2 regions of the Variovorax sp. PMC12 genome follow, and region 2 is predicted to be linked to the other one. Evidence: riboswitches for the same ligand, from Rfam matches in the RefSeq annotation. Region 2 holds a riboswitch; the other holds the start of a gene.

Region 1 (6,467 bases), 980 kb from region 2:
AACTGCACGGCGAAGTACTTGTCGAAGTCGACCCGGGCGCTGAACACGGGCACGACGGAGTCCGGCAGCACCACGGCGACGAAGCCCAGCCCCGTGAGCTTGCGCGCGAGGTCGCCGCCCGACAGCTTGCCGAAGTCGGTGTAGCGCCAAGGGCCGAGGGTGTCGCCCCAGATCGGGTTGGGGCCGTAGTAGATCGCCTCGTTCAGCGCGACCTGGTAGACCCGGCCGGTGGCGTTGCGGCGCAGGTAGTCCATGGCGGCATAGCCCGGCACGTGCTTGCGCAGGAAGGCTTCGCGCGTCTCGGGCGTGACGGAGATCATGCCGACCTTGACCGCGGTCTGGCGCACCGCCACGGCCGCCAGCACGGCCAGCAGCAGCACGGCCACCCAGTCGCCCATGCGGGCGCCGGCGCGGGCGGTGTCGCGGCTCATGGCGCCTGTCGCGACCGCAGCACCGGCCTCGCGCTCGTCCTTGCGGCCGAACAAGCGGCGCAGGCCCGACGAGATCCATCCGAACAGCACCTGCCAGCCGACGGCCGAGACCAGGGCCAGCAGCGGGAACGACGCCATCAGGTAGCGCGGGTAGCGCGAGGTCACGACCCACACGGCCACCGAGTAGAGGCAGAACCAGCCCGCCGCGCGCACGGCGGCAGAGCGCTTCCACAGCACGCCGAAGGGCGCGAGGAAGAACGACCAGATCAGCGCATTGGGCATCTCGGCGTGCACGCGCACGTCGGCCACCTGCTGCACGTAGTCGGCCGGCGTCCATTCGGTGAAACCGAACACACGCGCGCCGATGGGATTGAAGGGATCGCCCGTCATGACGAAGTTGCGCGCGTACCAGTAGATGCACGGCAGCAGGAAGCACACCAGCGCCAGCGCCCAGGCCTTGGGGCTGCGCTCCTGGCGCACCACGAACAGCGCCACCAGCGGCATGAAGACCAGCGCCTGGTACTTGGAGCCGGCGGCCACGCCGAGGAAGAAGGCCGCGAGCCCCAGCCAGCGCATGCCGCCGTGCACCGGCCTGCCGGGCTGCGACTCGCGCCACCACCACAGCGCCACGCACGCCGACAGCACGAACAGCGCGACGCCCATGTCGATGAGCGCGTTGGAGTAGTCGCCGAGCCCCAGCCAGATGGCCGCGCCGATGCAGGCGGTGAGCCGGTTGGCATGCTGCATGCCGAGGCGGTAGAGCATCACCACCGACAGCGCACCCGCCAGGGCGTTGAGGAAGTGCGGCAGCACGTCGTCGCCCAGCTGCAGCGCGGCGGCATACAGCAGGTTGTAGTTGTACGGGAACCAGGGGTAGCGCAGCCAGTCGTGGATGCCCAGCGTGCCCTGCTGCGCGACCTGCCGCGCATAGGGCAGGTGGTACATCAGCTCGTCGAAGGCGAAGGGCGGCGCGAGCGGCGCCACCAGGGCGGGCAGCGCGACCAGCGCCAGCGCGATGGCGGCGATGCGCTCATAACGGGTCCAGGGCGCCGCGGCCTCGCCGGAACGCATGGCACGCCGCTCGCGCAGCCAGCCGGGCAACTGGATCGCGGCGGCCGCCACGCCTGCCAGCACCAGTGCCAGCGTGGCCCCGGGCCGGAAGGCACCGAAGATGGCCAGCGCCTGGAACGCGCAGATGAAGAGCCCCATGCCCAGCGCCACGGCCATCGCGGCCTCCAGCCAGGCGTCACGCCGGGGCGGCGGAGCCAGGCGGCCGAGCAATGCGCGGCCGAAACCCCAGCTGCTGGTGATGAAGACCGCCAGTGCCGCGTAGTGCGCGGCCGCGAATATCAATTTCTGAATAGCAACTCCCGGTGCCGGTCGGCTGGGGACCGGCCGGCGGGTTCAAAGATTGGGTGCCAGCAGGCGCTCCAGGTCGGCCTCGCTCTCCTTGCGCCGCGCGGCCTGGTCCTGCAACTGGTCATGCCCGATCTTGCCGACGTTGAAGTAGGTGGAATCGGGGTGACTTAAGTAAAAACCACTCACGCTGGCGGCGGGCATCATAGCGAGGCTTTCCGTCAGGGTCATTCCAATGTCCGCGCAACCCAGAAGGTCGAACATCGGCCGCTTCACGCTGTGGTCGGGGCAGGCGGGATAGCCGGGCGCGGGGCGGATGCCGCGGTATTTCTCGGCAATCATGTCGTCGTTGCTCAGGCTTTCGTCGCTCGCGTAGCCCCAGAGGTCGGTGCGCGCGCGGTGGTGTAGCGACTCTGCGAAGGCCTCGGCCAACCGGTCGGCCAGGGCCTTGAGCATGATGGCGGAGTAGTCGTCGAGGTCGTCGATGAAGTACTTCTCTTTTTTCTCCACGCCCAGGCCGGCCGTCACGGCGAACACGCCCACGTAGTCCTTCAGGCCGCTCGCCTTGGGCGCGACGAAGTCGGCCAGGCAGCGGCTCGGGCGCATCACGCCGTCGATCACCTGCTTCTCGGTCTGCTGGCGCATGCCGTACCAGGTGAGCGCGACCTCGCTGCGCGTCTCGTCGGTGTAGAGCTCGATGTCGTCGTCGTTCACCGTGTTGGCGGGCCAGAAGCCGACGATGCCGCTCGCGCTGAGCCAGCGGCCTTCGATCAGGCGCTTGAGCATGCGCTGGCCGTCGGCGTACACGCGCACGGCCTCGGTACCGACGATCTCGTCCTTCAGGATGGCCGGGAACGGGCCGGCCAGGTCCCAGGTCTGGAAGAACGGCCCCCAGTCGATGTACTTGGCAAGCTCGGTCAGGTCGAAGTTCCTGAACACGCGCCGGCCGATGAACTTGGGGCAAGGCGGCGTGTAGCTCGACCAGTCGATCGGCGTCTTGTTGGCGCGCACCTTGGCCAGCGGCCACAGCGGCACCTGCTTCTTGTTGGCGTGCTGCTGGCGCACCTTCTCGTAGTCGGCGTTGATCTCGTCGATGTACGCGGTCGCCTGGTCGCTCAGCAGGCTTTGCGCCACGCTCACGCTGCGCGAGGCATCGGGCACGTAGACCACCGGGCCTTCGTAGTGCGGCGCGATCTTCACGGCCGTGTGCACGCGGCTGGTGGTGGCGCCGCCGATGAGCAGCGGGATCTTCCTGATGCGGAAGTGGTCGTCCTTCTGCATCTCGCCGGCCACGTACTGCATCTCTTCGAGGCTGGGCGTGATCAGGCCCGACAGGCCCACGATGTCCGCGCCCTCGACCTTCGCCTTGGCCAGGATCTCGTGGCACGGGACCATCACGCCCATGTTCACCACTTCGAAGTTGTTGCACTGGAGCACGACGGTGACGATGTTCTTGCCGATGTCGTGCACGTCGCCCTTCACGGTGGCGATGATGATCTTGCCCTTGGTGCGCACGTCGCGGCCTGCGGCCTCGTCCTGGCGCTTTTCTTCCTCGATGTAGGGAATGAGGTGGGCCACGGCCGACTTCATGACGCGCGCCGACTTCACCACCTGCGGCAGGAACATCTTGCCCTGGCCGAACAGGTCGCCCACGATGTTCATGCCGTCCATCAGCGGGCCTTCGATCACGTGCAGCGGACGGCCGCCCTTGGCGAGGATCTGCTGGTAGGCCTCTTCGGTGTCCTCGACGATGAAGTCGGTGATGCCGTGCACCATGGCATGCGACAGGCGCTGGTTGACGTGCACCGGGTTCTCGGGCGTGCCGCGCCATTCGAGTTTCTTGCTGTCGTCCTTGGCGCCGCTCTTGGCGGTTTCGGCCACCTCGACGAGGCGCTCGCCGGCGTCGGGGCGGCGGTTGAGCACCACGTCTTCCACGCGCTCGCGCAGGGTCGGCTCCAGGTCGTCGTACACGCCCACCATGCCGGCGTTGACGATGCCCATGTCCATGCCGGCCTTGATGGCGTGGTACAGGAACACGGTGTGGATCGCCTCGCGCACCGGGTCGTTGCCGCGGAAGCTGAAGCTCACGTTGCTGACGCCGCCCGACACCTTGGCGCCCGGCAGGTTCTCCTTGATCCAGCGCACGGCGTTGATGAAGTCGACCGCGTAGTTGTCGTGCTCCTCGATGCCGGTGGCAATGGCGAAGATGTTCGGGTCGAAGATGATGTCTTCGGGCGGGAAGCCCACCTCGTCGACCAGGATGCGGTAGGCGCGCTCGCAGATCTCGATCTTGCGCGCGTAGGTGTCGGCCTGGCCCTTCTCGTCGAAGGCCATGACCACGGCGGCGGCGCCGTAGCGCTTGACCAGCTTGGCCTCGTGCTTGAACTTGTCGACGCCCTCCTTCATGGAGATGGAGTTGACGATGCCCTTGCCCTGGATGCAGCGCAGGCCGGCCTCGATGACCTCCCACTTCGAGCTGTCGACCATCACCGGCACGCGCGCGATGTCGGGCTCGCTGGCAATGAGGTTCAGGAAGCGCACCATGGCGGCCTTGCTGTCGAGCATGGCCTCGTCCATGTTGATGTCGATCACCTGCGCGCCGTTCTCGACCTGCTGGCGCGCCACGGCCAGCGCCTCTTCGAACTGGCCGTTCAGGATCATCCGCGCGAAGGCCTTGGAGCCGGTGACGTTGGTGCGCTCGCCGATGTTGACGAACAGCGTGCCTTCGCCGATGGCGACCGGCTCGAGGCCGGACAGCTTCATGGGCGGGGGTGCCAGGGGGGCGGAATCGGGGGTAGCTGGAGCGGGAATCTGGGACATGGCCTCACCTGCGGAAGAGTCGAACAGGCGAGCGTCGTTGTCGCCCCAAGCCTGACGGCCGGCCGCTGTGGCCCGCCGCTGCAACGCTCCTTGGGAAGGCGAGCATTTTAGGGCGATTCAACCCGCCACGGGGAAAACCCCAGTTTCCATTCCCGCCCGCATCCACAGAATGCGGCCACCGTTTCCGAACGAACGTTCGTTTTTTCAACCGACGTCAGGGAGTGCCGGATGGCCATGAAGTGGAATGTGGTTCTTTGCTGCGGGCTTGCCGCGGCGACGATGGCGATGACCCCCATGGCCCGCGCGGCCGCCAGCGGCAGCTCGACGCTGGTGACGGCCCGGGCGGCCTCCGACGAGGCCAGGACCAGATACCCCATCGTGCTGGTCCACGGCCTTCTGGGCTTCGACAACCTGCTGGGCGTCGACTACTTCTACGGCATTCCCGACAAGCTGGCCGGCGCCGGCGCGCGGGTCTACGTGGCGCAGGTCTCGGGTACCAACACCTCGGAGATCCGCGGCGAGCAGCTGCTGCAGGAGCTCAAGACCATCCGCGCGCTGGAAAAGAACCCGACGCTCAAGTTCAACCTGATCGGCCATTCCCAAGGCGCGCCCACGGTGCGCTATGTGGCGGCGGTGGCGCCCGACATGGTGGCGTCGGTCACCTCGGTGGGCGGCGCGAACGGCGGCTCCAAGGTGGCCGACCTGCTCGCCAGGCTGCCCGAGGGCGGCATCGCGCAAGGCGTGGTCGTCAAGGCCGTGGGGCTGCTGACCAGCGTGATCGGCTTCCTCTCGGGCAAGGACCCGAGCCAGCTGCCGGAAGTCCCGCTGAACGCGCTGGCCTCGCTGACCACGGCCGGTGGCGCGGCCTTCGACGCAAAGTTCCCGCAGGGACGGCCCGCGCAGGGCTCGTCGTGCAGCGTGAAGAGCGGCGCGGCGGTGGTGAACGGCGTGCGCTACTACTCGTGGTCGGGCGTGTCGACCGGCTTCAGCCTGTTCGACCCGAGCGACGCGCCGCTGTCGGCGCTGGGCACCCTCGCCTTCTTCGGCGAAGACAACGACGGCCTGCTCGCGACCTGCACCACGCGGCTCGGCACCCACCTGGGCGACTACCGCCAGAACCACCTCGACGAGGTCAACCAGGTGCTGGGCAACACCTACGGCAGCCAGTTTCCGTACTACGAGAAGAAGGTGCCGGAGATCTTCAAGGACCAGGCCGCGCGGCTGAAGAGCGCGGGCCTCTGAGGCGCCGGCCGTGGGAATGCGGTGGGTGCCCTGGGCGGCGGGCGGCGCGGTGCTGATCGCGGTCGGCGGCGGCTGGTTCGCGAGCCTTCCCGACGAAGACGGCCCCTTCGCCGCAGAACGCGGGCCTGCCGCGGCGACCACCGCCACGGCAGGCCCCGAGCCACGACCCGCGCACACCGCAACGGCAGCCGCCGTGCCCGACGCCCTGCTGAACAGCTCGCTCATCTCCATCTTCGACCAGGTGCTGTCCGAGGCGCGGGCCGACAACAAGGCCGCCTTCATGGCCAAGGCCCCCGCCCTGCTGGCCAAGTACCTGCGCGAGGACTGGCGCGTGCGCGCGCTCGGACTGCTCGAACGCTATGTCGACATGCAGGAGGCCCTGACCTCCATGCCGCCGCCCGCGCCCGGCGACCCCGCGCAACTGCGCCGGGCCCTGCAGGCGCGCGAGGCGATGCGCCGGCGCTACTTCGCGCCCGAGGAAATCGAAGGCCTGTTCGGCGACCAGATCCGCCAGGACAACTTCATGGCCGACAAGCTGGAATTGCTCGCCAACACCGCCCTGACGCCCGAGCAGCGCACCGCTGCCTTGAAGCAAAGCGAGCAGGCATGGCTGTCGCC
Region 2 (6,467 bases):
CGCCGTGCCGGCATCGACCGCCGCGCCGATCAATCCGCCGATCAGGATGTTCCCCGCCATGCCCACGTTGGCGCGCGACACGGCCTGTCCGTTGGCCGGTGCGAAGCCGGGCTGGCTGCATTCGATGTTGAGATTGGCGCTAGAGCGCCTGATCGGCACCGTGTCGCCGGAGCGCATCACCGAGTCGTTGCGGTCGTTGGTGACCAGGCATTTCGCGCCGTCGACCACCTTGCCCGTCGACGTCATGGTCTCGATCTTCACGTTCTGCGTGGTGCCGTGCGTCACCGACGCGCAGCCCGTCAGAATAGACAGAACACCCGTGCAGGCGCACAGGCCCCAAAATCGCCATCCAGCTCCTCGCATCTGCGACGCCCTCTTTTTGTAAATCGATGTTTCGGCGCGAGAGTCTAGCGTCGTCCATCCACTTTTTTCAGGCCCATTCCTCATGTTCAGTTACCGCCACGCCTTCCATGCCGGCAACCACGCCGACGTGCTCAAGCACACGGTGCTGATTGCCACGCTCGACCACCTGCTCGAAAAAGACGCGGCCCTCACGGTCGTCGACACCCACGCCGGCGCCGGCCTGTACCGCCTCGACGGCGACTACGCCGGCACCAGCGGCGAAGCCGCCGAAGGCATCCTTCGCCTTCTTTCGGGCAAGAAAGAGCCCGCCGCGCCCGCAGCAGCAGCAGCACCCGCACCCGCGGCGAAGTCGGCCGCGAAGAAGGCGGCACCCGACGCCGAAGACCCGCTGGCCGACGCCATCGCCCGCTATCTCGGCGTGATCAGCGACTTCAACCCCAAGGGCGGCGCGCGCGTCTACCCGGGTTCGCCGTTCATCATCCAGCACCTGCTGCGCGACCACGACAAGCTCAAGCTGTTCGAGTTGCACCCGACCGACTCGCGCACGCTGAGCGCCAACATCGCTCAGCTCGAAGCCGGCCGGCAGATCGCCGTGCTGCTGGAAGACGGCTTCGGCAGCGCCACCAAGTTCCTGCCGCCGCCCTCGCGCCGCGCGCTGGTGCTGATGGACCCGAGCTATGAGATGAAGACCGACTACGGCCGCGTGCTCGACTTCGCGGCCGAGGCGCTCAAGCGCTTTGCCACCGGCACCTACGCGATCTGGTATCCGATCATTCCGCGTCCCGAGGCGCACGACCTGCCGCGTCGCCTGAAGACAATGGCGACCAAGGCCGGCAAGTCGTGGCTGCATGCCACGCTGACGGTCAAGTCGAGCAAGATCACGAAGGACGCCGCATCGGGCGAAACGCAGCGCCCGGGCCTGCCGGCCAGCGGCATGTTCCTGATCAATCCGCCCTACACGCTGAAGCCGCTGCTCGCCGAAGCGCTGCCACAGCTGGCGGAACGCCTGGGGCAGGACCGCAACGCCACCTTCTCGCTCGAATCGGGCGGCTAGCCCTTTCCCGCTACTTGCGGCGGCGCTGCGGCACGATCACCTTGCGCCGCGCCGGAACCTGCACCTTGGCACGCTGCTGCGGCTCGGCCGACGCCACCGGCGCCTGCGCGTCGCCCGGCTCCACCGGCAAGCCGCCGCAGCGCATGCCGTCGTGGTCCACCACGGTCAGCGCCACCTGCTTGATGCCCAGGCCGGTCAGGCCGATGCGGTCGGCCGCGGCGCGGCTCAGGTCGATCACGCGGCCCATCGAATAGGGGCCGCGGTCGTTGATGCGCACCAGCACCTCGCTGCCGTTGACGAGGCTGCGCACGCACACGCGCGTGTTGAAGGGCAATGTCTTGTGGGCCGCGGTCATGGCGGTCATGTCGAAGCGTTCGCCGCTGGCGGTCTTGCGCTGGTGGAACTGGATGCCGTACCAGGAAGCGCCGCCGCGCTCGAAGATCTCGCGCGGGCCGTCGTCGCCGGGCACGCCGTCGTCCGGCGTCAGTTCGCCCGTGCCGGACACGGCCAGGTCATAGCGCACCGAGGGCACGCTCGACCGCGCCGCGACGCCCGGCGGCACCGCCAGCGCCCGCGGCAGGGGTTTCAGGCTGCCATCGCCTTCGGCATCGGTGGCGGGCGGCATGGCGCAGCCCACGAGTGCGCAGGTCGCGGCCACGAGGGCCGCGTGCAGCACGCTGCGCAGCGATGCTGCCGTCACCCCGACCGCGCGCCCTCTCAATCCAGGCGCTCCAGCAGAGCCAGCGTCGCGGCCGACTGGTTCATCGTGTAGAAATGCATCGCCGGCGCGCCGCCCTCGGCCAGGCGCGCGCACAGGTCCGTGACCACGTCGAGGCCGAAGGACTTGATCGACGCCGTGTCGTCGCCGAAGCCCTGCAGGCGCAGGCGGATCCAGCGCGGGATCTCGGCGCCGCAGGCGTCCGAGAAGCGCATGAGCTGCGTCGAGCTGGTGATCGGCATGATGCCCGGCACGATGGGCGTGTCGAGCCCCAGCCTGCGCGCGTCGTCGACGAAGCGGAAGTACGCCTCGGGGCTGAAGAAGTACTGCGTGATCGCCGAATCGGCGCCCGCCTTCACCTTGGCGGCAAAGGCCTGCAGGTCGGCTTCGGGCGAGCGGGCCTGCGGATGGATCTCGGGGTAGCAGGCCACCTCGATGTGGAAGTCGCGGCCGGTCTCCTCGCGGATGAAGGCGACCAGGTCGCTCGCGTACTGGAACTCGCCGCCGATGCCGTAGCCGCTCGGCAGGTCGCCGCGCAGCGCCACGAGGCGCTTGACGCCCATGGCCTTGAGCTCGGCGAGCTGCTCGCGCACCGTGGCGCGCGTGGCGCCGATGCACGAGAAGTGGCTCGCCGCGTCCACGCCCTCGGACAGGATCTCCTGCACCGCACCGAAGGTGCCCTGGTGCGTGGAGCCGCCAGCGCCGTAGGTGACCGAGCAGAACTGCGGCTTGCGCGCATACAGCAGCTGGCGCACGGCGCGCAGCTTGACCGCGCCTTCGGGCGTCTTGGTCGGGAAGAATTCGAAACTCAGCGGAAGGCGCACCTGCGTCTCCTTAGGAACCGTCCGCGTGAACAGCGCGCACGGCGTGAATGAAAAACTCGCGGTTGCCGTCGCCGCCGGCGATCGGGCTGTCGAACCACTGCAGCACGCGCAGGCCGAGGGCCTCGCAGGCGTCGCGCAGGCGCTTCTCGACCACCGCATACATGGACTCGTCGCGCACGATGCCGCCCTTGCCGACCTGGCCCGGCTGCAGTTCGAATTGCGGCTTGACCAGCATCAGCAGGCGGCCGTCGTCCGCCAGGAACTCGACCACCGCCGGCAGCACCAGCGTGAGCGAGATGAACGACAGGTCGCCCACGATCAGGTCGAAGCGCGACTCGCCCTCTTCGCCGAGGTCCTCGGGCGACAGCGCGCGCGCATTAACGCCCTCGATGGGCACCACGCGCTCGTCCTCGCGCAGCTTCGCGTGCAGCTGCCCGTGGCCGACGTCGACGCCCACCACCCTGGTGGCGCCGCGCTGCAGCAGGCAGTCGGTGAAGCCGCCGGTCGACTGGCCCACGTCGAGGCACAGCTTGCCGGCCGGATCGACGCCGCTCGCGGCCAGCGCGCCTTCGAGCTTGAGGCCGCCGCGCGACACATAGCGCGCCTCGGCCGCGTCGACCAGCTCGAGCTCGGCCGACTCGGGCACTTCGTCCTTGTTCTTGGCGACGTTGCGCCACGCGTCGCTCGTGCCCGCGTCGCGCCAGCGCATGCCGCCGGCGATGAGCCGCACGGCCTGCGAACGCGACGCGGCCAGGCCGCGCTCCACCAGCAATTGATCGGCGCGCATGCGCTGTCGATCAGTAGCGGTACGTGTCCGGCTTGTACGGACCGTTCTTGTCCACGCCGATGTAGGCGGCCTGCGCGTCGGTCAGCTCGGTGAGCATGGCGCCGACCTTCTTCAGGTGCAGGCGAGCGACCTTCTCGTCGAGGTGCTTGGGCAGCACGTAGACCTTGCCGGCCTCGTAGGCGTCGGGCTTGGTGAACAGCTCGATCTGGGCGATGGTCTGGTTCGCGAACGACGACGACATCACGAAGCTCGGGTGGCCCGTGCCGCAACCCAGGTTCACGAGGCGGCCCTTGGCCAGCAGGATGATCTTCTTGCCGTCCGGGAAGGTGATGTGGTCGACCTGCGGCTTGATTTCTTCCCACTCGTACTTCTCGATCGAAGCGACGTCGATCTCGTTGTCGAAGTGGCCGATGTTGCAGACGATGGCCTGGTCCTTCATCTTGACCATGGTGTCGTGCGTGATCACGTCCTTGTTGCCCGTGGTCGTCACGAAGATGTCGGCCTTGTCGGCGGCGTACTCCATCGTCACGACCTTGTAGCCTTCCATCGCGGCCTGCAGGGCGTTGATCGGGTCGATCTCGGTGACCCACACTTGCGCCGACAGCGCGCGCAGCGCCTGTGCCGAGCCCTTGCCCACGTCGCCGTAGCCGGCCACGCAAGCCACCTTGCCGGCGATCATCACGTCGGTCGCGCGCTTGATGCCGTCCACCAGGGACTCGCGGCAGCCGTACAGGTTGTCGAACTTGCTCTTGGTGACCGAGTCGTTCACGTTGATGGCGCGGAACAGCAGCGTGCCCTTGGCCGACATTTCGTTCAGGCGGTGCACGCCGGTGGTCGTTTCCTCGGTCACGCCGATGATCTCGGCGGACTTGCGGGTGTACCAGGTCGGATCGACAGCCAGCTTGGCCTTGATGGCGGCGTACAGGATGCGTTCTTCTTCACTGGTCGGGTTGGCCAGCACGCTCTGGTCTTTTTCGGCGCGCTGGCCCAGGTGCATCAGCAACGTGGCGTCGCCGCCGTCGTCCAGGATCATGTTCGGGCCTTCGCCCTTCGAGCCCTTGGGACCGAAGTCGAAGATGGCGTGGGTGTAGTCCCAGTAGTCCTTCAGCGACTCGCCCTTGATGGCGAACACCGGCGTGCCCTTTTCGGCGATGGCGGCGGCGGCGTGGTCCTGCGTCGAGAAGATGTTGCACGAGGCCCAGCGCACTTCGGCGCCCAGGGCTTGCAGCGTCTCGATCAGCACGGCCGTCTGGATGGTCATGTGCAGCGAGCCGGTGATGCGCGCGCCCTTGAGCGCCTGGCCCTTCGCGAACTCCTCGCGGATGGCCATCAGGCCGGGCATTTCGGTTTCCGCGATGCGGATTTCCTTGCGGCCCCAGGCAGCGAGGGACAGGTCGGCGATCGCCTGGTCGGCGGTCGAGACGGGGGTGGGCTTGAGAACAGCGCTCATGAGAACTCCAACAAAACTGGTTTGAAAGATGCCACTGCGTTCGGGGAAAAGGACTCACCGCGAGAACAGCGGGTGAGCGTGGTTGCGATGTGGATCCGAGCCTCACGCCTGGCGGCGCTGCAACGCTCCTCGGGACGGGGCATTGTAGACGGGGCGAACAGCCGCGCCAACCTCGGGGATTTGCGCGCATTTCGAGCGTCTTCTGCCCTCTTCGGCTGACATTTGCCAGCCTCAACGTTAAAGCCCCCTGTTTTTACGATTTGCTCAGGTTCGGTTCAGGAGCCAGCCGGCTCGCTGCCGGGCCCATCAGACAAAGAAGAGGGCTCAACATGAGGATGACGAGATATCTCGCGGGTTGTGGACTGGCCGCCTTGCTGGCGGCCTGCGGGGGCGGAGGCAGCGGTGGCGGTGCCACGGGCAGCGGGCTGCCGCTGGCGGGCCTGGACGGCGGCGCGCCGCAGGCGCAGGCCTCGGCCGCGCCCGAGTCCGCGCAAGTGGCGAAGGCGGCCAAGGCCGCACTGGCCGGCGCCGACGCGCGCAGCGGCACCTACCGCGTCTATGCATCCAACGGCACCCAGCAGCAACTGGCGCTCGACTTCGACGCCGGCAGCTACACGATGACGGACAACCTCGGCGCGGCCGAGTCCGGCACCTCCGCCGAAGACTTCACCGAGCCCGGCACCTACGTCTTCGCGAGCAGCCGCATCACCACGGCGGCCAACACGGCGCGCTTTCGCGTGGCGGCGGATGTGGTGGTCGGCGCGTTCCCGTTCCAAGCGGCGTACTCGAGCCCCGCGGCCTACGCCGCGCAGCCCTTCGTGGCGGCACGCGAATTCGTCAGCACCGCGGCGCTGCTGGACGGCACCTATAACCGCTTCAGCGTCACGCGCAGCCCGGGCGGCGCGCAGGACTCGACACTGCTGGCCATGCGCCTCTCTGGCAGCGGCACGGTGCTGGAGATCTGCAACGACGCGATCATCTACAAGATCGATCTCTGCCCTGCGGCCTCGAAGCGCACCTATTCGGTGGCGGCCGGCGCCGACGACACCTGGGTCGGCACCAACGTCGCCAACAGCAGCGACGTCGCCAACTTCCGCATGGCGCGAATCGGCGGCCAGAACGTCTATCTCGCGGGTGGCGTCAACCTGGCGCCGGCCGTGCAGTTCATGCGCATCGGCCTGCCCGAGTCGTCGAGTTGGCCCACCACCCGCGGTGTCGGCGCGTCGACCACGGGCAGCTGGGGCAGCAACCTGATCGACACCGCGAACTCG

Evidence for each region. A riboswitch is a leader RNA that binds a small molecule or an ion and turns the genes downstream of it on or off. The one in region 2 is predicted to bind S-adenosylhomocysteine.
Region 1: another riboswitch for S-adenosylhomocysteine. It lies ahead of metH (methionine synthase); the one in region 2 lies ahead of ahcY (adenosylhomocysteinase).

What each region holds. Positions count from the first base shown of each region.
Region 1 is NZ_CP027773.1:3,889,094-3,895,560, forward strand. Features, by position in the region: gene C4F17_RS17965 (ArnT family glycosyltransferase) at 1-1,781, opposite strand, end outside; gene metH (methionine synthase) at 1,836-4,550, opposite strand; S-adenosyl-L-homocysteine riboswitch at 4,630-4,705, opposite strand; gene C4F17_RS17975 (esterase/lipase family protein) at 4,893-5,849, shown strand; gene C4F17_RS17980 (lipase secretion chaperone) at 5,866-6,467, shown strand, end outside.
Region 2 is NZ_CP027773.1:4,867,749-4,874,215, reverse strand. Features, by position in the region: gene C4F17_RS32855 (hypothetical protein) at 1-285, opposite strand, end outside; gene C4F17_RS22680 (23S rRNA (adenine(2030)-N(6))-methyltransferase RlmJ) at 446-1,417, shown strand; gene C4F17_RS22675 (septal ring lytic transglycosylase RlpA family protein) at 1,428-2,042, opposite strand; gene metF (methylenetetrahydrofolate reductase [NAD(P)H]) at 2,135-2,959, opposite strand; gene C4F17_RS22665 (TlyA family RNA methyltransferase) at 2,970-3,746, opposite strand; gene ahcY (adenosylhomocysteinase) at 3,757-5,196, opposite strand; S-adenosyl-L-homocysteine riboswitch at 5,264-5,333, opposite strand; gene C4F17_RS22655 (hypothetical protein) at 5,526-6,467, shown strand, end outside.